4 regions of the Pseudoalteromonas sp. 20-MNA-CIBAN-0454 genome follow, and region 2 is predicted to be linked to each of the others. Evidence: predicted binding sites of a transcription regulator. Region 2 holds the regulator's gene; each other region holds the start of a gene.
The links. Region 2 encodes LexA, which represses DNA repair genes until DNA is damaged. Its sites were predicted from a motif close to TACTGTATNNNNATACAGTA; they were not measured.
Positions count from the first base shown of each region.

Region 1: a site for LexA is predicted at 2,441-2,460, ahead of AAEZ22_RS09205 (YebG family protein). Genes of this name have one in related genera too.
Region 3: a site for LexA is predicted at 3,815-3,834, ahead of ruvC (crossover junction endodeoxyribonuclease RuvC). Genes of this name have one in related genera too.
Region 4: a site for LexA is predicted at 3,234-3,253, ahead of AAEZ22_RS14075 (exonuclease domain-containing protein). Genes of this name have one in related genera too.

Region 1 is NZ_JBEOOB010000015.1:35,161-40,990, forward strand. Features, by position in the region: gene fadR (fatty acid metabolism transcriptional regulator FadR) at 1-616, opposite strand, end outside; gene dsbB (disulfide bond formation protein DsbB) at 1,060-1,578, shown strand; gene AAEZ22_RS09195 (DUF6170 family protein) at 1,578-1,880, shown strand; gene AAEZ22_RS09200 (ComEA family DNA-binding protein) at 1,896-2,195, opposite strand; gene AAEZ22_RS09205 (YebG family protein) at 2,511-2,828, shown strand; gene putP (sodium/proline symporter PutP) at 2,888-4,399, opposite strand; gene AAEZ22_RS09215 (EAL and HDOD domain-containing protein) at 4,721-5,830, shown strand, end outside.
Region 2 is NZ_JBEOOB010000013.1:30,765-36,594, reverse strand. Features, by position in the region: gene AAEZ22_RS08310 (cytochrome c oxidase assembly protein) at 1-503, opposite strand, end outside; gene ctaD (cytochrome c oxidase subunit I) at 503-2,095, opposite strand; gene coxB (cytochrome c oxidase subunit II) at 2,095-3,237, opposite strand; gene lexA (transcriptional repressor LexA) at 3,711-4,328, opposite strand; gene AAEZ22_RS08290 (SRPBCC family protein) at 4,608-5,060, shown strand; gene AAEZ22_RS08285 (PaaI family thioesterase) at 5,159-5,602, shown strand; gene AAEZ22_RS08280 (hypothetical protein) at 5,605-5,830, opposite strand, start outside.
Region 3 is NZ_JBEOOB010000040.1:21,673-27,502, reverse strand. Features, by position in the region: gene tolQ (protein TolQ) at 1-544, opposite strand, end outside; gene ruvB (Holliday junction branch migration DNA helicase RuvB) at 1,606-2,613, opposite strand; gene ruvA (Holliday junction branch migration protein RuvA) at 2,621-3,238, opposite strand; gene ruvC (crossover junction endodeoxyribonuclease RuvC) at 3,241-3,765, opposite strand; gene AAEZ22_RS15930 (ABC transporter permease) at 3,895-5,830, opposite strand, start outside.
Region 4 is NZ_JBEOOB010000030.1:35,023-40,852, reverse strand. Features, by position in the region: gene scpC (succinyl-CoA:acetate CoA-transferase ScpC) at 232-1,725, shown strand; gene AAEZ22_RS14090 (DUF6691 family protein) at 1,954-2,358, opposite strand; gene AAEZ22_RS14085 (YeeE/YedE family protein) at 2,362-2,775, opposite strand; partial or broken gene AAEZ22_RS14080 (MFS transporter) at 2,908-3,099, opposite strand; gene AAEZ22_RS14075 (exonuclease domain-containing protein) at 3,265-5,418, shown strand; gene AAEZ22_RS14070 (DUF2496 domain-containing protein) at 5,407-5,568, opposite strand; gene AAEZ22_RS14065 (late competence development ComFB family protein) at 5,558-5,830, opposite strand, start outside.

The DNA of each region.
Region 1 (5,830 bases), on a different contig from region 2:
GTTCTCTGTTTTCGGCCAATTTAGTTAAGTCTTTATAAAACTGGCGAGCCAACTCACGCGTCCCCGGATCTGAAAAATAATGACAACCTATTTTTGAATAAAATCCTTTAAAGCCATTGAGTATAAGCACGTAAATACGATTATTACCTGCAACAGCTAACTCGTGATGCACTTTATAATCGTAATCAGCAAATGCTTGCGCACTGTCTTCTAACTCATCGCTTTGTGAGAGAATTTCAATCACACGTTCTGGATTTAACTTTATAGCTGCACGCGTATAAATTGCGCTTATATTAGTGCGTGCAGAGAGTAACTGGTCGGTTAACTCTGGCATTTTATCTTCATCAAGACGTGCTAACGTTTCAAGAATATTTAGTCCTGACGTTTCCCAAAAGTTATTCACTTTTGTTGGCTTACCATGTTTAATAGTTAACCAGCCATCTCGAGCCAATCGCTGTAATACTTCACGTAACGTCGTTCGGGTAACACCTATTAACTCTGAGAGTTCACGCTCAGCAGGTAGAATAGATCCAGGAGGGAAATCGCCATTCCAGATAGACTCTACTATGTATTCTTCAGCAAATCCTGCTGGGCTTTTCGCTTTAAAAATTCTCATCCAATTCCCACTCGAATTAATTCACACTACTACATACGATTAACCGACTGATTGTACCAGACGACGCTCAAGTAACAAGTAAAGTACGCCATATTACTGCCAGTATGCGATTAAAATATTTGTGTCTATAAAATGCTTTATATTTTTTACTAACACTTGTCGCAAGCACTTATATATTCACCCTAGATACATTTTAAGTAGTTATTTACTTTAAGTTCGCGCCTTGCCTTATTAACTTATTACGTAAAGTCACCTCACACACATACTTTACTCGTTTAAAGGGCTACCTCTTTATTCACATTATTGGATTTTTATTGGCTTTTAGAATTATAACCTTAACTTTAATCATCATAAATGCATGTGGGTAGGCTTTAAGTCGTTTTGCTTGCCCCTAACTTTATCCTACGTCATAATCTAACGTCTTATTTAAATACGGATTTATTATGAACTGGCTTGCACAATTACCCACCCAACGTACTCCTTGGCTTTTGTTTAGTGGTATTGTTTTTCTGCTTGAAATAACGGCACTGTTTTTTCAATATAAAATGGGATTGGCGCCATGTATCATGTGCATATATCAGCGTACTGCGGTATTAGGTTTACTTATTGCAGGTATTATTGGTACAAGTAATCCAGAACATAGAGGGGTTCGCTTGCTCGCCTATAGTGTATGGGCTGTTTCTAGTGTTTGGGGATTTATAATTGCCCGCGAGCATATCGAAATGCAAACAACCACTGATCCTTTTGCATTTAGCTGTGAGTTTGAACCTAACTTTCCTGCCTTTATGCCATTACATGATTGGATCCCAAGCTTTTTTGCAGCCACTGGTGATTGCGGAAACATTGACTGGCAATTTGCGGGGCTAAGTATGCCGGCATGGATGGAAGTAATATTTGCGCTGTTTGCAGCCACTTTATTTTTACTGGTAACGAGTCGCTTAATGACTAAAAGGTCGCTGTAATGCTTGTGTTTTTTTCAAGCCAAATTAATGCTCTAAAACATTTAAAAATACGTGACAGACAAGCTGTTATAGCGATTTCTTTAAGTATGCTTTCACCTGTTAATAAAGTACTACTTCGTATTATAAAATTATTATTACTCAGTCCGCTGTTTTTAATATTTGCCGTATTTGAAGGCTGGTTACTCATCCCTTTTTTACTACTCGGTGGGTTGTGTTACCCACTACTAACGACTCCAATTGAGATTAACTTTGCTAAAAAGCATTTATGTGAAGCATTAACCCAATATACTAAGGGCGCTTAACGCGCCCTTTTTAACTTAAAACGAAACCTTACCTTCAAGCTTTGCAGCTAATTTTTTACCTATACCTTTTACCATTTTCAAATCCTCTAACGATGTAAAGTTACCCTTTGCTTCGCGATAATCTATAATAGCTTGTGCTTTTTTCTTACCAATACCAGGGAGCTTAGATAGCTGGCTAACATCAGCAGTATTAATATTTAAAGCCGCCTGTTTTACTTGCTGAGTTATTGCTGAGGTATCAACATTTGCGTAGGTAAGAGTTACTGGCAACATACAAAAAGCTGCAGCTAAAATACTATATTTTAGTTTTTTCATCTTTCTTCCTTTTTTGTTCATACATGAACATTTACTTTGTTGTTTATATGTTTAAGTCATAACGCAAAAGGCTTTTTACACCTGCACTTTATTAAATACTTAAACCTAACATTCACTCCCTGTGAGATCCTTAACTGCAACGGTACACAAAAGTGATTAAGTTAAATAAAGTAAAGTTAATCTTTGTTGTCAACTATTATCACTTAATATTAATTAGGGGACTTGCAAATTTAGGCACAAACTTGTACTGTACATAAAAACAGTAATCTAATGGTTTATATATACTATATGCCACGCAAGTAAGCAGGAGAAATCATGGCTGTTGTTGTTAAATATGTTGTAGAACGAAACGGAGTCGAGCGCATGACGTTTACTACCAAAAAAGAAGCTGATGCCTATGATAAAATGCTCGATATTGCAGAGTCGCTTGAAATTTTGCTAGAAAAAGTTGATGTACCATTAAGTGAGCAACAAGTAGAGTCACTCGCTTTAGAAATGGCAAAAAGTAAAGATGACTTCATGACAATATTAAAAGGTGGTAAAGAGCCTATAGCCCCTAAAGCTGCTGTAAAAGGCAAAAAAGCAGATAATGTTGCACCCATAGAAGAAAGTAGCGACAAAAAAGCGAGTTAATAAATTTTGCATAAAAAAGGGAGTAACCTAAGTTACTCCCTTTTTTTGTTTATAACTTTTTATAGTTCTTGTTCTACTTCATCAAATAAGGTTGTAATTTCTTTAGCTGGCTCATTGGTCATTAAGCTAACTAATACAATCGCAATACTTGATAAAATAAAGCCTGGGACTATTTCATAAATAACGCTACTTAAACTCCCACCATTAATGGTAATTGGTGCGTATATCCATATAAGTACTGTTGAAGCCCCCACTAACATGCCTGCTAAGGCGCCAGCAAAGTTCATTCTTCTCCAGTAAAGGCTAAACAATACGAGTGGTCCAAATGCAGCGCCAAAGCCTGCCCACGCATTACTCACTAAATCTAAAATAGAACTATCTCTATCGTAAGCTAAGTAAATAGCAAACATAGCAACTAATGCCACACTAATACGCCCAACAAAAACCAGCTCTTTTTGAGAGGCTTCGCGATGCAGGTATATTTTATAAAAGTCTTCAGTTAACGAGCTTGAACACACTAGCAATTGTGAAGAGATAGTACTCATTACAGCCGCTAAAATAGCTGCTAATAAAAAGCCAGCAATCAATGGATGAAAAACCAATTCAGATAGCACTAAAAATATTGTTTCTTTATCATTTATCGGCATTTCATTTTCTAGTATGAAGGCTGCCCCAAATAAACCAGTTAGTACTGCGCCTATTGCTGATAATGTCATCCAAGACATACCAATGCGTCGCATTGCTGGAATATCTTTAACTGAACGTACCGACATAAAGCGTACTATAATATGAGGCTGACCAAAGTAACCAAAGCCCCAAGCTAACGCAGAAATAATTGCGATAGTAGAGCCACCAGCAAACCAATCTAGCATATTTAGAGAATGAACTTCACTGGCCTTTGGCGAGATAAGTAACAGGTCATAGCTTGCATTAGCAAGCGTTTCCATTACTGGGTGATCAAGCATAGTAAACGTTACTATAGGTACGACTAATAGCGCTATAAGCATAATGCAACCTTGTACAAAGTCGGTCAAACTTACCGCTAAAAAACCACCAAAAAGCGTATAAAGTACTACAACACCCGTAGTGACATATAGGCCAACTTCGTAGCTCATTCCAAATGAATTTTCAAATAACTTACCACCAGCAACCACGCCAGATGAGGTATAAAGTGTGAAGAAAACAATAATAACAATAGCTGAAATAACACGTAATATATTTTTATTGTCCGCAAAGCGATTTGCAAAATAATCCGGGATAGTAATTGAATCATTCGCTTTTTCAGTATAAACACGTAGCCTAGGTGCAACTAAGAAGTAATTTGCCCAAGCACCAAGCACTAAACCAATCGCAATCCAAACCTTACTCAAACCAAAAAGATACATAGCGCCGGGAAGGCCCATAAGTAACCAACCGCTCATATCAGATGCACCTGCAGATAGCGCAGCAACACTTGGTGATAAATTACGGCCCCCTAACATGTAACCTGAAACATCGCTGGTTGATTGCTTAAATGCATACAATCCTATACCTAGCATTACAACAAAGTATAATGCTAGTGAAATAATCATTCCTGTTTCCAAATTCGCCTCCACTAATAAATTGCAACAGGCTTTTGATCCAAATAATGACTCTTAAAATATTATAGTTAAGACAGTATTGGGATAAAAACCATTCTCTGTCACTATAGCATGGGTAATAGTTAAAATTCCAACATGTCAACTTTAGTGAATTAAAAACAAACAAATCGTATGTATTTAAGTCAAAATTTCTGTAACTTATTAAAAATATGTTATTAATCTAAGATAAGCTTATTTACATCATGCTATTTTTAATGTTTTGCCATATATTGTTACAATCAATAGTTATTTTTTATCTATACGGAATTTTTTATGTACTTTTACGCTGCACGCCAACCGATCTTAGATCGCGATAAAAAGCTTATTGGCTATGAATTACTATTTCGTGATGGTGTAAATAACGTGTTTCCCGATATAGATGGAGATGAGGCAACAACACGCCTAATAGAAGGCAGCCAGTTTAATTTTGGCCTTGAGGATTTAACTGACAATAAACCAGCATATATCAATTTTACTCTAGAAACTTTACTAAAAGGCTACCCTACTTTACTGAGTAAAGACGCTGTGGTGGTAGAGATACTCGAAACGGTGCAACCTGGTAAGCGTTTACTTGCTATTGTTAAAGACTTAAAAGAAAAAGGTTATACATTAGCCTTAGACGACTACATTCATCAACCTGTGTGGCGTCACTTTTATCCATTTGTTGATATTATAAAAATTGACTTTTTAACCTGTAATATAGAAACAATTAAAACAATTATTGATGATTTAAAACCTTATCCACATCTAAAATTACTTGCTGAAAAAGTTGAAACCCACGAGGTGTATAACCAAGCATTGGAACTTGGCTTTGATTATTTTCAAGGGTTTTTCTTTTCAAAACCAGAGATGATCCAAAGTAAAGCGCTTCCCCCCTCTGGTATGACATTAGCCGAACTACTTTATGAGACCTCAACGCTTGATATGGATCTAAAAAAGATCACCGATATATTTGAGCGAGATGTAAATCTATCTTATAAGTTACTGCGTTATTCAAACTCTGCAGCATTTGCTAGACGTGCAAAAATAAGCACAATAAAACAAGCGCTTATCACCCTTGGTGCCAATGAAATTAAAAAGCTTTTATCTTTATTATTTGCAGCGCAAGTTTCAACAGATAAGCCTATGGAGCTAATTAGGTTATCGCTCACTCGGGCGCGTTTTAGTGAGTTACTGGCTATTTCGCATGGTAAGTTTAAAGACACAGGAATGGTTTTTTTAACCGGCATGATGTCGCTTATGGATGCTATATTAGATGAGAGTATGCAAAGTGTGATGCAAAAGCTGCCATTATCTAATGAGATTAAAGCCGCTTTACTTAATGACGAGGGCTTGCTTGCAAGCTACTTAAACTTGGTTAAGTTTTATGAGCAAGGCAATTGG
Region 2 (5,830 bases):
CTAATATCAAATACCGTATAAGATAAAGTTAACTCTTCAATGTCACTTGGTAGTGCGGTATCAACATAAAAAAGCAACGTAAACTCTAGTTCTTCACCTGCTTTTAATGGCTGTTGATCAAAACAAAAACACGCTATTTTATGTAAGTATTTTGCTGCTCTACCGGGTGATACCGAAGGCACTGCCTGCATTACTTTATCTTGGTCACTATTATTTTTGGCGCTAAACATTACCTCACGCATAGCACCGGGCTTTACCGCAACACTGTACTCTTTAGACTTCACAGCAAAGGGTGCACCGCTTTGTGCATGCGTGGTAAAGCTCACACTTATTTCGCGATTTTGTATTACTTGCGTGCTTTGCTTTGCTTGCTCTAATGATGGCTTACCGTTAATGCCGGTAATATCACAAAACACGTCATACAAAGGCACTAACGCAAATGCAAATGCGAACATGGCTAAGCAAATAACAACTAAGCGCTTAAGTAGCGGTGCGTGTATCATTATTTAATTTCCGGTGGTGTTGAAAATGTATGGTACGGAGCAGGTGAATCTACCTCCCACTCCAGTCCTTCTGCGCCTTCCCACACTTTTGCAGGAACCTTGTCGCCGCCGCGTGCGCATTTAATCACTACAGCTACAAACAACAACTGCGATAATCCAAAGGCAAAGCCGCCAATACTAATAATGGCGTTAAAGTCAGCAAACTGTAGCGCATAGTCGGGTATACGGCGTGGCATGCCTGCAAGCCCTACAAAGTGCATAGGAAAAAACAATACATTTACGCTTACCAGCGATAACCAAAAATGCCATTTAGCCAGCGCTATGTTATACATATTGCCAGTCCATTTAGGCAGCCAATAATACGCGCCTGCCATAATAGAAAACACCGCTCCCGTTACCAGTACATAATGAAAATGTGCCACTACAAAGTAGGTATCATGGTACTGAAAATCAGCCGGTGTAATGGCCAGCATCAATCCCGAAAAACCACCTAAGGTAAACAACACAATAAAAGCAATACTAAACAGCATGGGGACTTCAAACGTAATTGAACCGCGCCACATAGTGGCTACCCAATTAAATATTTTTACTCCAGTGGGCACCGATATCAGCATAGTCGCGTACATAAAAAACAGCTCGCCAGCCACCGGCATACCGGTAGTAAACATATGATGCGCCCACACTGTAAAACTCAACAACGCAATTGACGCCGTGGCATATACCATGGAGGAATAACCAAAAAGTTTTTTACGCGAAAAGGTAGGAACTATAGTAGAAATAATGCCAAAAGCCGGCAAAATCATTATGTATACTTCGGGGTGGCCAAAAAACCAAAATATGTGCTGAAACATCACCGGATCACCGCCACCAGCTGCATCAAAAAAGCTGGTTGCAAAGTATTTATCGGTGAGCACCATGGTCACTGCACCTGCGAGTACCGGCATAACCGCAATTAATAAAAATGCCGTTATCAGCCAAGTCCATACAAACATAGGGACCTTCATCCAAGTCATGCCTGGGGCACGCAAGTTAACTATGGTTACAATTACATTAATTGCCCCCATAATGGAGCTAATACCCATAATATGCACAGCAAATACAAACATGGCGGTATTGTCATTACTGTAGGTTGTGGACAGCGGCGCATAAAAAGTCCAACCAAACGCAGGACCGCCACCGGGCATTAATAGCGATGATAATAAAATTAAAAACGCGAATGGTAAAATCCAAAAACTCCAGTTATTCATTCGGGGTAAGGCCATATCAGGCGCGCCAATCATTAATGGCACCATCCAGTTAGCTAAGCCAGTAAAGGCCGGCATAACGGCACCAAATACCATAATCAATCCATGAACCGTGGTCATTTGATTAAAAAAGTGAGGATCGACTAATTGCAATCCTGGCTGAAATAACTCAGCGCGGATCACCATAGCCATAGCACCACCAATAAAAAACATAGTTAGCGAAAAAATTAAGTACAAGCTACCTATATCTTTATGATTAGTGGTATATAACCAACGCTTAAAGCCTTTAGCAGGATGATGAGCGTGGTGAGCTTCATTAATGTCAGGTTGTTCTACTATGCTACTCATTAGTTCGCCTCCCCATCGGCATCAAGTGCTGCCTGTATTTCACTTGGTTGAATTACATCACCGGTATCATTACCCCATGCATTACGCTTATAAGTAATTACCGCTGCTAATTGCTTTATAGAGAGCTGTTTAGCAAAGGCTTGCATGGCTGTGCCGGGGCTTCCGTGAATAACAATATCAATGTGGTCTTTTATATCGCCAAGCACTATCGGGCTGCCTTTAAGTGCAGGAAAAACGCCTGGCAAACCTAACCCTGTGGGCTGATGACATGCAGCACAATTGGCCATATACACTTGCTCACCCAAAGTCATTAATTCTTCTTTAGGGAGTGTTTGGTCAAGTAATGCAGCATCTGCTGCTGCTGCTTTTTGCTTTGCTTGTTTAGCATCTGCTAGCCAAACTTTAAAATCGGCCTCTGACTTAGCCTCTACTACCACTGGCATAAAGCCATGATCTTTACCGCATAGCTCAGCACACTGACCGCGATAAATACCGACTTCGTTTATGTTGGTCCACGTTTCGTTAATAAACCCCGGGTTTGCATCTTTTTTAATAGCAAAATCGGGCACCCACCAAGAATGAATAACATCGTCGGAGGTCATTAAAAAGCGTACTTTTTTATTGATCGGTAATACCAGAGGCTTATCTACCTCAAGTAAATAGTTGGGGTTTTTATCGGCTAGGTTAGCAATTTCATTTTGCGGTGTGGCAAGTATTGAGTAAAACTCAACATCTTCCCCCATATATTCGTAATGCCATTTCCATTGTGAACCAGTTACTTTAATAGTGATATCCGCTTTACTGGCATCTTCCATCGCTATTAATGTTTTAGTTGCGGGGACTGCCATTGCTATTAAAATAACAAATGGAATTGCTGTCCAGAGTATTTCTACTTTGGTACTTTCGTGAAATTGAGCAGCAACTGCTCCTTTAGATTTACGATGATGAATAAGTGCCCAAAACATAACGGCAAATACAATCACGCCTATTACACAGCATATTAAAAATATGGTCATGTGTAGTTGATAAACATTATTACTTATATCGGTTACGCCTTTGCGCATATTATATTGGCTATTTGCCAATGCTAACTGCGGAAAAACAAACAATATAAGCCACAAGGTAGAGCTCAATTTACCCATGTGACAGCTCCTTTAATACTGTTGCGAGTGCAAAACAAAAAGACATAAGCTTTAAATGCCAATTTGTTATTTTTTATTTTTGTATTGCTGCCGGATATATAAATATATTTTCTCAAAACTAAAGCTGTGAGTTATTGTTAGTCCAGCCCATTAACAATTAGTTAATAATTGAACAACTAGCAAGTTTTAGTTTGAAAAATAATCAAATAATATTAGGGGATTAGCGTAAATATGGGATTTATTTAATTTTGTTCTAAGCAGGAAGTGAGCAACAGCAAGGGTTACAAATAAAAAGACAGCGATAACGAGTATTAAATACTTAAATGATAAAAAACATAAACTTAATATAATTTTTTCATTGCAGCGGAATTTTCACAAAAAAAAGGCAAAAAAAAGCGCACTAAAAAGTGCGCATTAATTATCTGAGCTATTAAATTATGCCGATATTTTACATAGCTATAACAGCTTAATTGTCACATCCAGTCAGCATTACGAATAACCCCAACAGCTAAGCCTTCAATATTAAAAGATTCGTTTTCAAGATCCACTTCTATCGACGAAAATTCTTTATTTTCAGCATGCAATAATACTTTTTTGCCTGCTTTTTCTAAGCGTTTTACAGTTACATCGTCATCAACGCGGGCAACAATAACTTGGCCATTTTCGGCAACTTGAGTGCGATGAACAGCCAGTAAATCACCATCCATAATACCAATATCTCGCATGCTCATACCATTTACACGCAATAAAAAATCGGCAGCGGGTTTAAACATTAACGGGTCAATTTTACAATGGCTCTCAACATGTTGTTGCGCCAAAATAGGTTCGCCGGCAGCTACACGGCCTATTAACGGTAAACCAAGTTGTTCTGGTTCATCTTCTTCAATAAGTTGAATACCACGGCTAGCGCCTGGTTTCATTTTAATAGCGCCTTTTTTAGCCAGCGCTTTTAAATGCTCTTCTGCTGCATTAGCACTTTTAAAGCCTAATGTTTGTGCAATTTCTGCGCGTGTAGGAGGCATACCAGTGTCTTTAATAAACACTTTAATAAGTTCGAGTATTTGCGCTTGGCGGTTAGTTAATGGTCGCATACAACTGGTTTTCCATACAGTACATTTAACTGTGAGTATATACAGTTATCTGAAAATCGCAAATTTAAATTACTCCTCGCCTTTGCTGCCAAAGGTGGCATTGGTCTAAGCTTAAAATTACCAAGTAAATTACAGATAAAATTACGCAGATCACGATAGTGTTAGTTTTACGTTACATTAATTACATAACTACTAAGTTGTTACTGTTATTAAAAATTAGTTAGCTATCGTTTTTGTAATGGGCCTTAACTTCATCAATGTGAATTAACGGAGAGTGTTATGAATATCACTGTAGCGGTAATAATTAACGGTCCTAAACGTAAAGTATGGGCGGCAATAACTGACATCGAAAACAGTGCCAATATGCTGTCTGGCATTATTGATGTAAAAATAATCGAGAAGCCACCACAAGGGCTAGTGGGCCTAAAATGGTTAGAAACACGAAAAATTTTTGGCAAAGCAGCCTCAGAAACCATGTGGATCACCGAAGCTGTTACTAATGAATACTATTGCACTCGCGCAGAAAATGGCGGGGCAGTTTATACCACTAAGCTGTCACTTACCGCCGCCGAACCTAGCACCTGTTTAACCATGACTTTTTCTGATAGCTCTGAGTCTATTTGGGTAAAAATGATCTCTGCAGTGATAGGGTTTTTTCTTAAAAGTTCGATGCGTAAAATGCTAAAAAAAGATCTCGATGAAATTAAGCACTATGTAGAAAGCAAAAAGTAGCACTGTATTACCATGCAGTAGCTGCACTAATTTGGCTATCATATCGCCATGAAAAATCGTATTATCGGTTATCGTTTTCAACCTTTAAAGGAGTAACAATGAGTATTTGGCATCAACCTATTACTTTAGCGTTTTGTAAGCAGTTAGACCAAGGCATAAATGGCCAAGGTACACTGATGAAAACCATGGGGATTGAAATAACTGAAATTGGTGATGATTACTTAGTTGCCACTATGCCAGCAATTCCTGCGCACCATAACCCTATAGGCATGGTGCATGGCGGAGCAAACGTGGTTTTAGCCGAAAGTGTTGCCAGCTACGCGGCTAATTTTGTGGTCGACTTCACTAAATTTTATTGTGTAGGGCAAGAGATCAGTGCCAGCCATTTAAAAGCCTCGCGTAATGGCACCTTAACCGCCACCGCAAAAGCGTTTCATATTGGCAAGCGTAGCTCAGTATGGGAAATAAAAATAACGAATAGTCGCGGCGAGCTTTGCTGCGTATCAAAAATGACCGCAGCTGTTGTAGAGCGCAAAGGCTAAGGCTATTTTTCTAGCGGGTAAATAGTAATTTCCATGCCTGCACCAATTGCCGATATACGTAATAATGTATCGGCGTGCAGCGCTTGGTTAAAACACTTTGGCGAAGTGCCCGATTCAAAACCAATATCAAAGGTACGGCGCGAACAACTCAACCATTGCTTAAGTGCAGCCCGCGAGCATGACTCTACTAACTCACATAAGTGGTTAATTGCTTTATCCGGTGAAGAT
Region 3 (5,830 bases), on a different contig from region 2:
CCATTGCAGTAGCAATCAACGCTTCAGCAATACCTGGTGCTACCATTTGTAGCGTAGCTTGCTTAACTTCGCCCAGTGCAATAAAGGCATTCATTATGCCCCATACTGTACCAAACAAGCCTATATATGGACTAATTGAGCCCACGGTTGCTAAAAATGACAAACTTGATTCTAACTTTTCTACCTCACGTGAAAGCGCCACGCGCATGGAGCGATGTGTGCCTTCCATAACAATGCCAGCACTTTGAAATGTATTTTTTTTATGACGTGCAAACTCTTTAAAGCCAGCGGTAAATAATGCTTCTATACCTTTTGATTGCCCACTACGTGATGAAATTTCGCTATACAGCTTACTTAAATCAATTCCAGACCAAAACTTTTGTTCGAACTTTTTGGCATTGCTTAAAGCGTCTGAGATTGCTTTTTTACGCTGAAAAATAATAGCCCACGACATTACCGACATCGCTACTAACGCTAGCATCACTAGTTGCACAAGCAAACTTGCTTCTAGAATTAGATCTAAAAAATTAAGCCCTGATCCCACGTTAAACTCCTAAAAAATTAAAAACACATCAAATTGATTTATTTGGATAATATGACCTTACACCAGAACTACAAAGGGTAAGCGTCTAAAATTGTAGCTAGTGTATATAGTGTATTTCCCGCTTACAACGATCTTGCTATGAATAGACAACAAAAAACGTTAAAAAATTCTTTTATTTTTATTAAACCGTAAAATAACCCGTTTATTATAATTGCGTAATTAATATTAGTGTTTATTAATGCGCTATTATAAAGGTAACACTCAGTTAAATTAGCTGTTTATTCAAAATATAAGCATAAGCACGCAAAACAACCTAAGGTTTACTTTAACGTAATAGTAAAACTAATACCGAAATTTACTGTAAAATACAATATAAGCAAATAATTTCATAAAGTTATAATGTTAACGATTAATTAACGTGCAATAATTGAACATTCATAAAAAGCATTCAGATTAGTTTTTTTTATCTGAAATTATAAATTTTCTAGTTTGAACAAAAAACAACTCTTCGGTATTATTACCTCATACCGAACTAACGCATTAAATGAACGTTTTCATTGCACCCAGTTCTTCGTAATATGACATTTCATCGTATTACATTGTTTTACTTTTTTAGGATAAAACCTAAGTAAGTAAAATAGAGTTCCCAAGATTACTTCCTTCAACTTGTTGTTTGCCCGCATTATTTGCGGGCTTTTTTTTGCCCATAAATAATCTTCATAACATTAATACCTAGGTATTAAGTTAACATCACAACTTTAGCGTTTATAACAATTGCATAAAGCCTAAGCTAGTGCGCCACAGCAAGCCACCTATTAGTTAACACCAGCAATATAACGCAGGCACAATAACCTTGATTGACTTAACGCATCGTGAATTATTGCTAAATTTAAGTACGCATACCAACCACATTAAAACTCACCAAGTATAGCGCCAATAACGTGCCTATAGAATGAATATAACGGCAGCGCAAAGCAACATAAAACACGGCTAAGCATAAACTAAAAAGCCATTGCAATTAATTAATCGCAATGGCTTTTTAAATTGGGTAAAGCTTTTTATTAGTCTTGCTTTGGTAGTAAACCAAAGTGATGATATGCGTTGTCTGACACTATTCGTCCACGGGGTGTACGCTGAATAAAGCCCTGTTGAATTAAAAAGGGTTCTATTACATCTTCAATAGTCTCTTTTTCCTCGCCAATAGCTGCAGCTATATTGTCGAGCCCAACTGGGCCGCCCATAAATTTTTCTATAATGGCGAGTAAGTACTTACGATCCATATAATCAAAACCGCTTTTATCTACATCTATCATATTAAGTGCCAGCTCTGCCACTTCGGCGTTTACCGTACCGTCTGACTTTACTTGGGTGTAGTCACGCACTCGGCGTAGTAATCTATTGGCAATACGGGGGGTACCGCGTGAGCGTTTAGCAATTTCAACTGCACCCTCGTCGCACATTTCTAAATCAAGAAAATGCGCCGATCGCCCTACTATGTACGATAAGTCTTCTACTGAATAAAACTCTAAGCGCTGCACAATACCAAAGCGGTCACGCAGTGGCGAGGTTAACGAACCCGCGCGAGTCGTTGCGCCAATAAGCGTAAACGAGGGTAAATCTAATTTTATCGAGCGTGCTGCTGGGCCTTCACCTATCATAATATCAAGTTGGTAGTCTTCCATTGCTGGGTAGAGTATTTCTTCAACTTGTGGGCTTAACCTGTGTATTTCATCAATAAATAATACATCACCTTCTTCAAGGTTGGTTAGCAATGCGGCTAAATCACCGGCTTTTTCGAGCACTGGCCCTGAGGTTGCCTTTATATTTACCTGCAGCTCGTTGGCAACAATATTAGCTAATGTAGTTTTACCCAAACCTGGTGGGCCAAAAATAAGCAGGTGATCGAGTGCTTCGCCTCGGCTACGGGCCGCTTCAATAAAAATTTCCATTTGCTGTTTAACATGCGGTTGACCACGGTAATCGGCGAGTAATTTTGGCCTAATTGCACGGTCTATAGAGTCTTCGTTGGGTTTTTCAGTCGCGTCAATTAAGCGATCAGCTTCGATCATAGGTTACTCACAGCATTGATTTTAAAGATTCTTTAATAAGAACCTCAGTAGACATATCGGGTTTACTTACTGATTTTACTGCTTTTTGCGCTTGTGGCAATTTATAACCTAGCGACACCAAAGCCGACACAGCATCATCGGCGGCATTATTAGCAATTGTTGCGTCGCTAAACGGCTCAATAACCGCACTGTCGCTGAAAGGGGTGAATAAATCGTTGCCCCAATTTTTTAATCTGTCTTTCATTTCGAGTACTAGCCGCTCGGCGGTTTTTTTACCTACCCCGGGTAATTTCACTAAGCTTGTGGAGTCTTCGTTATTTACACAGCTTACAAATTGCTGCGCCGACATACCCGACAAAATAGCTAAACCTAGCTTTGGCCCTACGCCATTGGCCTTTAATAACTCTCTAAATAAGGCACGCTCTACTTTGTTGTTAAAGCCAAACAATAGTTGTGCATCTTCGCGTACTACAAAATGAGTATAAACAATGGCACTTTCGCCAACTTTAGGTAAGTCATAAAAGCAGGTCATTGGCATTTGCACTTCGTAGCCAACACCACTTACCTCTAATAATATTTCGGGAGGTTGTTTTTCTACTAAAATACCATTTAAGCGACCAATCATAGTTATTTCCTTAAACGTCCTCTAACGGTTTTGCTTGCGCTACCCGCTAGTTTTATTAAATTTTGTTCTGAGTGCGCATGGCAAATAGCAATAGCCAGTGCATCGGCGGCATCAGCTTGTGGCGTACCAGGTAGTTTTAAAATGTTTTTAACCATATGCTGTACTTGAGTTTTATCGGCGCCACCATTGCCTACTACGGCTTGTTTTATTTGCCTTGCTGAGTATTCAAATACTGGTAAGTCGGCCATTGCAGCGCCTACAATAGCAGCACCACGTGCTTGGCCTAGCTTTAAGGCTGAGTCGGGATTGTGCGCCATAAACACTTTTTCTATCGCGAAGGTTTCTGGCGAAAACTGCTCTATAAGCTGGGTAATGCCTTGGTAAATCATTTTAAGTCTTATATGAAACTCATGATCCGCTAATTTAATGCAACCACTGCCTAAATAAGTGAATTTAGACCCCTGATGCGCTACAACACCGTAGCCAGTTAAGCGTGAGCCTGGATCAATCCCTAAAATTATGGCCAAAAAGCACTCTCATTATTGTTATTCGTTAATTAGGCTAATAATGCCAGAGCACTGTATAAATTACCAGTAACAATAAAACAAAAACGCCCACTTAAGTGGGCGTTTTCCTTTTGCTTAAATATTGGCAACTTAACCTAACGCACGCACCAGCCCTTGGGTGTTTTGCTTAAGTGTGCGAGCAATCATAAAATAGCCTAACCCCGCTACAAACACTCCACCTGCCACCGGTCCTATTATCCAAATATGTGGATGTAATTTACCCGCCAGATCAAATAACTGCTGCTGTACAACTAATAGTGCAATATCACTAAAAAAAGCGGCAACTAAGCCGGCCAAACCACCAAGCAATAAAAACTCATATAAAGTAGCGTTTTTAATAAGCCGGCTTTTTGCACCAAGTGTGCGCAGTATTACAATTTCTTGCATGCGCTCGCCTAAGCTTGCTTGCACTTGCGATATTAATACCAGTGCACCACACAACACCACAATAGTAAGTACAAAGCCAATTGCAAGTGACACTTGCTCTATGGTTGATTGTATTTGTTTAACAAAGTTACCTACATCTATGGCGGTAACCGTTGGATAGCTGCGCAGCAATTGGCTAAAGTCGCGTTTTTGATCAGGCTCAATACGTACCGACGAAATATACGTTGCCGGAAAGTCTTTGAGCACATCAGGGCTTAAAATAATAAAAAAGTTTGGCTTAAGGGTGGCCCAGTTTACTTTACGCACACTGGTAATTTTAGCGTCAAACGACTGCGCACCAATTAAAAACGTTAACGTGTCGCCAAGTTTAACATCTAAACGCTCAAGCATAGACTCCTCAATAGATGCCTCTGCTAATGTGTTTTCATTAAACCACTGCCCTTGCACTATTTCGTTTTGCGCTGGCGGCGTTTCAAGCCAGGTTAAATTTAGCTCGCGACCAATACCAGCGCGTGCCTCTTCATCTTTTTTCTCGTTGTCTTGCAATGATACTTCTCGCGCTACCAGCTCGCCATTTACCGCATTTACCCGGCCACGAATGGTGGGATAAAACTCCGATACCTGAATGTTTTTTTGCGCCAAATAAGTATTAATTGGCTCAAGTTCGTTTTGGGTAATATTGACTAAAAATGCATTGGGAGCATCGTCTGGTAACTGCGACTGCCAATCGGCTATCATGTCGTTTTTAAGTACCACTAAAAATAGTAATAGCTTAATAGCGAGGGAAAAGCTGATCAGCTGGACTGCATTCACATTTGCACGCTTTTGAATTGACGCAATTGCCAGCGACCAACTATTACCCGGCTTTAAGCCCAATTTACGGCCACCACCAAATATAACTTTAGACACCAAAAACAACACGCCAATTAAAGTAAGGGTTGAGGCAAACAAAATCAGAGTAATTTTTATATTATTGCTAAATAGCCACATGAGTAAAAACACGGTAAACGCACTCATAGCTAAGTGCACCCGGCTAACCGCTAGTTTATCGCCTAAGTTACGACGCAGCACTCGCAATGGCGGAATATCAAATAAATCAAATAACGGCTTGATAGAAAACATCACAGCACAAATTACACCTGTACTAATTGCCACTAACCACGGCTTAAAACCCGCCATTGGCAACGTTGTACCCATGCTTTTTGCTAAATAATGTGTCGCAATTTCTTGTAAACCATAGCCAATTAATAAACCCACTGTTACCGCCATTAAACACACCATTAATAAATGTGTAAGGTAAATTTTGCGGATCATTGCCCGGCTACCACCTAAGGTTTTCATCATAGCAACTGGGTCGTATTGGCGTTCACAATAACGCTTTGCAGACACCGCAATTGCCACTGCGGCTAAAATAATGCCCAGCAAACCTGCTAGCAACAAAAAGCTTTCTGCACGGTTTAAACTATTAGATATTGGCGATTGGCGATCTTTTACGCCATACCATTGCTGGTTTTCTTTTAACTGCGGTTTTAGCCAATCGTAAAAACTATTTATATCGCTTTCATCGCCGGCATAAAGCTGACGATAAAACACTCGGCTACCCGGTTGTATTACTTCTGTTTTTTCCACGTCGTTAATG
Region 4 (5,830 bases), on a different contig from region 2:
TATTCTACTTTTTTCTAATTTTAATCCCATACTTTAAATACTCACTTAAAACTTACGCTATATCAGCATATTAAATTTATATAAATGTTCGTACATTAAAGTAGATTGCTACCACCAAGGCACTTTATTCTGTGTTTGCGTAACTTAATTTAGTAAATGCGACCTAAGTCTAGATTGCGAAGTGCGCTGTAATACTTAAAATAACGCCAAATTAAAAAGGGGCTCAGTAGTATGCAGTTAGAACGTATCCGCAATAGCAATCTGCACCAAAAAGTAATGTCAGCAGAACAAGCTAGCCAATTTATTAAAGATGGAATGACAGTAGGCATGAGTGGCTTTACTCGTGCCGGTGAAGCTAAAGCCGTGCCAAGAGCACTGGTTGAGCGTGTTAAAAATAATCCAATGAAAATAAACCTAATGACCGGTGCGTCGTTAGGTAATGATTTAGATAAACTACTTACAGAAGCGGGTGTGCTAGCCCGCCGTATGCCTTTTCAAGTAGATAGTACATTACGTAAAGCGATTAATAACGGCGAAGTAATGTTTATTGACCAGCATTTATCAGAAACCGTTGAGCAGTTGCGTAATCATCAATTAACTATGCCTGATGTGGCGGTTATTGAAGCGGTAGCCATTACTGAAGAAGGCCATATTGTGCCTACTACTTCGGTAGGAAACTCTGCAAGCTTTGCTATTTTTGCTAAAGAAGTGATTATTGAAATAAATATGTTGCACAGCCCTGAACTTGAAGGCTTGCATGACATATATATTCCTTCGTATCGCCCTGTGCGCCAACCAATTCCTTTAACTAAAGTAGATGATCGTATTGGTAGCACGGCTATTCCAATTGATCCTGCTAAAATTGTTGGCATTGTTTTTACTAATCAGAGCGATTCGTTTTCAACAGTTACCGACCCTGACGTAGATACAGCGGCTATTGCCAGCCACTTAGTGAGCTTTTTTAAAGAAGAAGTAGCACAAAAGCGTATGGCAGAAAACCTAGGGCCATTACAAGCAGGTATTGGTAATATTGCTAACGCGGTAATGATGGGATTGTTAGATTCTGATTTTGAAGATTTAACAATGTACTCAGAAGTATTACAAGATTCGACCTTTGATTTAATTGATGCCGGTAAACTTAAATTTGCTTCAGGCAGTTCAATTGTTTTATCAGAGCGTTGTAATGCAAAAGTATTTAATAACCTATCAGAATATAAAGATAAGTTAGTGTTACGTCCGCAAGAAGTGTCGAATCACCCTGAAATAGTACGCCGTTTAGGCATAGTGGCAATTAATACTGCGCTTGAGTTTGATATGTACGGTAACGTAAACTCAACCCATGTTTGTGGTACTCGCATGATGAATGGTATTGGCGGCTCGGGTGACTTTGCACGTAATGCGCATTTAGCGATATTTGTTACTAAGTCGATTGCTAAAGATGGCGCTATTTCGAGTGTAGTACCTATGGTAAGCCACGTTGACCATAACGAACATGACGTTGATATATTAGTAACCGAGCAAGGCTTAGCCGATTTACGCGGCTTAGCGCCACGTGAACGTGCTGTACAAGTTATTAAGCACTGTGTGCACCCAGATTACCGTGATGCCATGCTAGATTACTATGAGCGCGCTTGTAAGCGAGGCGGACACACACCTCATTTATTAGAAGAAGCGTTTAGCTGGCATATTCGCCTTGAAGAGCAAGGCAGTATGAAAAAAGCCTGATAAATATAATCCCAAATTGCACCAATCCATACAGTTAATCTGTTTTGGGTTTAATTAAACGCTCCTTTTAGGGGCGTTTTTTTAGCGCTACTCTACACAATTAATTAGCCACTTAGTCTTGAGTATTAAAAGGCCTAAATTCGGATAATAAGTGCTGGCTAATTACCTTTAAGTAATCCATTAACACCTGGTATTAATGGGTTACTTAAACAGCCTCTAAAATCAAACTTAAGTAAGCTTTTTAGTTAGCCACATACCGCCTAGCACGGCCGCAAAAAACAGCAAAAATTCCATTTTAAGAGACACTAATTGAACCAAGCCCGGGCCTGGGCATATGCCACTTAAACCCCAGCCTAAACCAAAGAGTATTGAGCCAGTAATTAAGCGCGCATCAACTTTTTTTAAATCACTTAAATTAAATGATCCTGAAAGGAGTGGCTTCTCTTTTTTTGCAACCCATAACCACGTAAGCATCATTATTAGCATGGCAACAGCCATCACTATAATTAAACTTGCGTCCCATTGGTTCCCGTAGGTAGGAAAGTTAATTACTTTAGCGGGGTTTGTCATACCGCTAATAATAAGCCCTAAGCCAAATATAAAGCCTATAACAACCATCATAATTGCTTTCATTACTTATCCTACCAGGTTTGCTGTAATAAAGGCGACGAGCATAAATGTACACGTTGCAACCCAAGAGCGGGTAGAAAAACGCGACATGCCACACACACCATGGCCACTTGTACATCCATTAGCTAAAGTTGTACCTACGCCAACTAAAAGCCCCGCAACAACAATAAGCCAAGGCGACAACTGTAATTCGGCTTCTAATAAAGAAGGGGCAAATACCCTTACAGCTACACCTGCCAACAACAACCCTAAAATAAAGTATAGCTGCCAACGAGAGCCCGAACTTACTTTAGCAAATACAGACTTAACAATGCCCGAGATGCCTGCAATTTTTCCGTATAAAACCAGTAATAACGTACACGCTATACCTATTAATGCACCGCCTATTGCAGCCGACACTGGGGTGAATTCTGTTACCATTTTTTAAATTTCCCAAACAATAGAAACACCTAAACCGGTTTGTTTCATTTCGATTGATACTTGCTGATTCGGCGCTAAGTAGTTAGCACCCGTTATTTTTTTGCTGGCGATTAATATCACCGCTTTTAAAAATTACATAGATTCGAGCGTTTTACCGCGTGTTTCTTTTATGTATTTAACAACAAAAAACAGGCTTATAAGTGCCGATAACGCATAAAAGCCATAAGCACCGGCAAGGCCAATGTTAGCCAGCATAATAGGGAAGGTCATGGTAATGGCAAAGTTAGCAATCCACTGCGCACTGGCGGCCACAGCAAGGGCTGCAGCATCATAATTAGCGTAAGAAATAATATTATTAGCACTATTAATGGTGCTAAATCTTGTCCTAATTAACGCCTGATAACTCAAAGCATTACTGATTACAACTTTAAGATTGAATAATAAGCATAAATACTAGATACTGTTTTTATATACAGTCATGGCAATGTTATGAAAAAAGAATTACCAGCAAAATACTATTTAGCGCATTTTAGAGAGCTTATTGAGTTTGTAACAAGTAAATGCATGCATTTACTTGAGCCTAAACATAGTGAATTTATTAGTAAAATTAATCAGCTAGATGAGCAAAGCCAATGCATGTTGGCGCGTGTGTACTCGCGAAAGCCTTATTTAGTGCAGGCGCAATCGCTTAATTATGAAGAAATAACCTCGCCGCATCAGGCTATTTATACGCTAAAAAAAGCCGGCATTTTATTTGAGCCAAACGAGCAGCATTATTCGCAGCTTTTAGCGCACTTAACCAAACCTGCTTTACTAGAGTTACTAAGTAATTACGACGAACAAATAAGCTATAAAAAGAGCGCCGCTAAAGGCGCGCTGGTGGATAGCGCCCGTGAGTTTTTTAAAAGCTGCCCGCACGAGCTTGCACCGTTTTATAGCCAGTATGTAATTAATAATCGCAGCGATTATTATGAGTATTTTGAGTTTTTATTTGCAGGTAAACTAAGCAGTGGTGATGTGAATCATCAAAACCGTTTTGTAATGCGAGACTTAGGTTTAACCGCTACGCGTGAAGGGCATAGCGAGAGCTTATCGCGCTTTGAAACGAAGGCCGAGGCGCAATCAAACTATTTATTAAACCGTTACCGATTAGCATTTAAAAATATAACCGATGAGAACGATTACGTTGCTTTAGCGCCGCAGGTTCTAGTGCAAGCTGCGTATGGTGCAATAGCTGTTGCGCTTAAAAATAAGTTATTAGTACAGCTTTTTAAACAGTTAAAAAACACCAATAGCGAACTTGCTTTTAGTTTACTTGAAGGGTGTGTTGATGATAGCGAAGCACACGAAATTCAAATAAGAGAGCAATACAGGCTTGGTAATAAACAGTGGGTAAAAGCACGCTTAGAAGCCATTATTGAAAATCCGCTAACGGATGATTTACTGTACTTTGCTGATGACTTTTTAATGCGTAAATTTAATAAGCAAACGCGTTCGCGTTTAAGCACTATGCTTGCTGACACTCAGTGCGTACTCGAAATTGACGAATTATACCGAGGTGAAGTAGAGCAAGGCGTAAACGATTATTACACTGCCCAAGGTATGCAGGTATTTAATACCGAAAACACATTGTGGCAAAGTTTGTTTGGTTTAGTATTTTGGCACGAATTATTTATTGATACCCCTTATCCGCTATGCAATGAGTTTGATATTTATCCGCAAGTATTAAGGCTTGGTAATTTTTATGCAGCGCAACCAGCGCAAATAAATGAGCGCTTAGCACAGTGCCAAACACCTCAGGCATTACTTAAATTAGTATGTAAAAATGCAGCGCAATACTTTGATCAACCTAACGGTTTATTTAAATGGCATAACGAGTTATTACAACCACTAGAAGCGCTTATTTTAAATAGCCCAATTGAGGCGTTAATTACTCACTTAACCAATATGAGTAAACATTATTTACAGCTAAAAGACGGCTACCCCGACTTAATGGTTATCCATAACGGCAAAGTACATTTTGAAGAAGTAAAAGCCCCAGGCGACAAGCTAAGGCGAAATCAATTAACGACTATAGATAACTTAAAGAGCAGTGGTTTTGAGGTACATATAGCCGTTGTTAAATGGTTTATAGATCCCAACCGCATTTACAGCGTAGTTGATTTAGAAACGACAGGCGCATTAAAAGGCGGTAACAAAATAACCGAAATTGGCTTAGTTAAAGTACAGCATGGCAAAGTAATCGATACCTGGACTACTTTAGTTAACCCACAGCGACATATACCTGGGTTTATCACGTCGTTAACCGGTATTAGCGATAGCATGGTAAGTAATGCGCCAGTATTTGCAGATATAGTAAAACCTTTAATGGCTAAATTAGCGGGAAGCATTTTTGTTGCGCACAATGTTAACTTTGACTACGGGTTTATTAAAAAAGAATGCGAAATGGCAAAGGTGCCTTTTAAAATGCCCAAGTTGTGCACTGTGGTGGAATCGCGTAAAGCCTTTGCGGGCTTAAAGTCGTACTCGTTGGGTAATTTGTCAAAGCACTTTAATTTAAACTTAACTAGCCATCACCGAGCGCTTGCCGATGCAACCACCACAGCGCAGTTGTTACTATTAATTCAAAAATCACAAAGCTAGCTCATTACTCTGCTTTTTTTCAAAGTCGATTTTTACTATTTCGAGTGCTTTAAGTACTTCATCAGGAGCAACGTCGTGTTGCTCTAGTAGCATAATTAAATCGACTGCGAGTTTTATATGGGTTGGTGCTTGTTGTAGGTTATTGCTCATGTTGGTGTTTCTTTTTTGCAATTTGGCTAATTGCTACATCAATGGCTGTTTGCACTCGTTGTTGCATATGCATACGCTCTGTTTGTGATAAATAATAGGCCATATCTACGTCGGAGCGAATATAGCGCGCAGGCAGTTGATTTAAAACAGTACAGCAAAAATCGGCCATTACATCATCAGTATACTGTTCATTAAGTTTGCGATTAATTATTTCTTCTAAAACAAATTTTTCATAAAAGTTATGTATATCTTCGTGTAATTG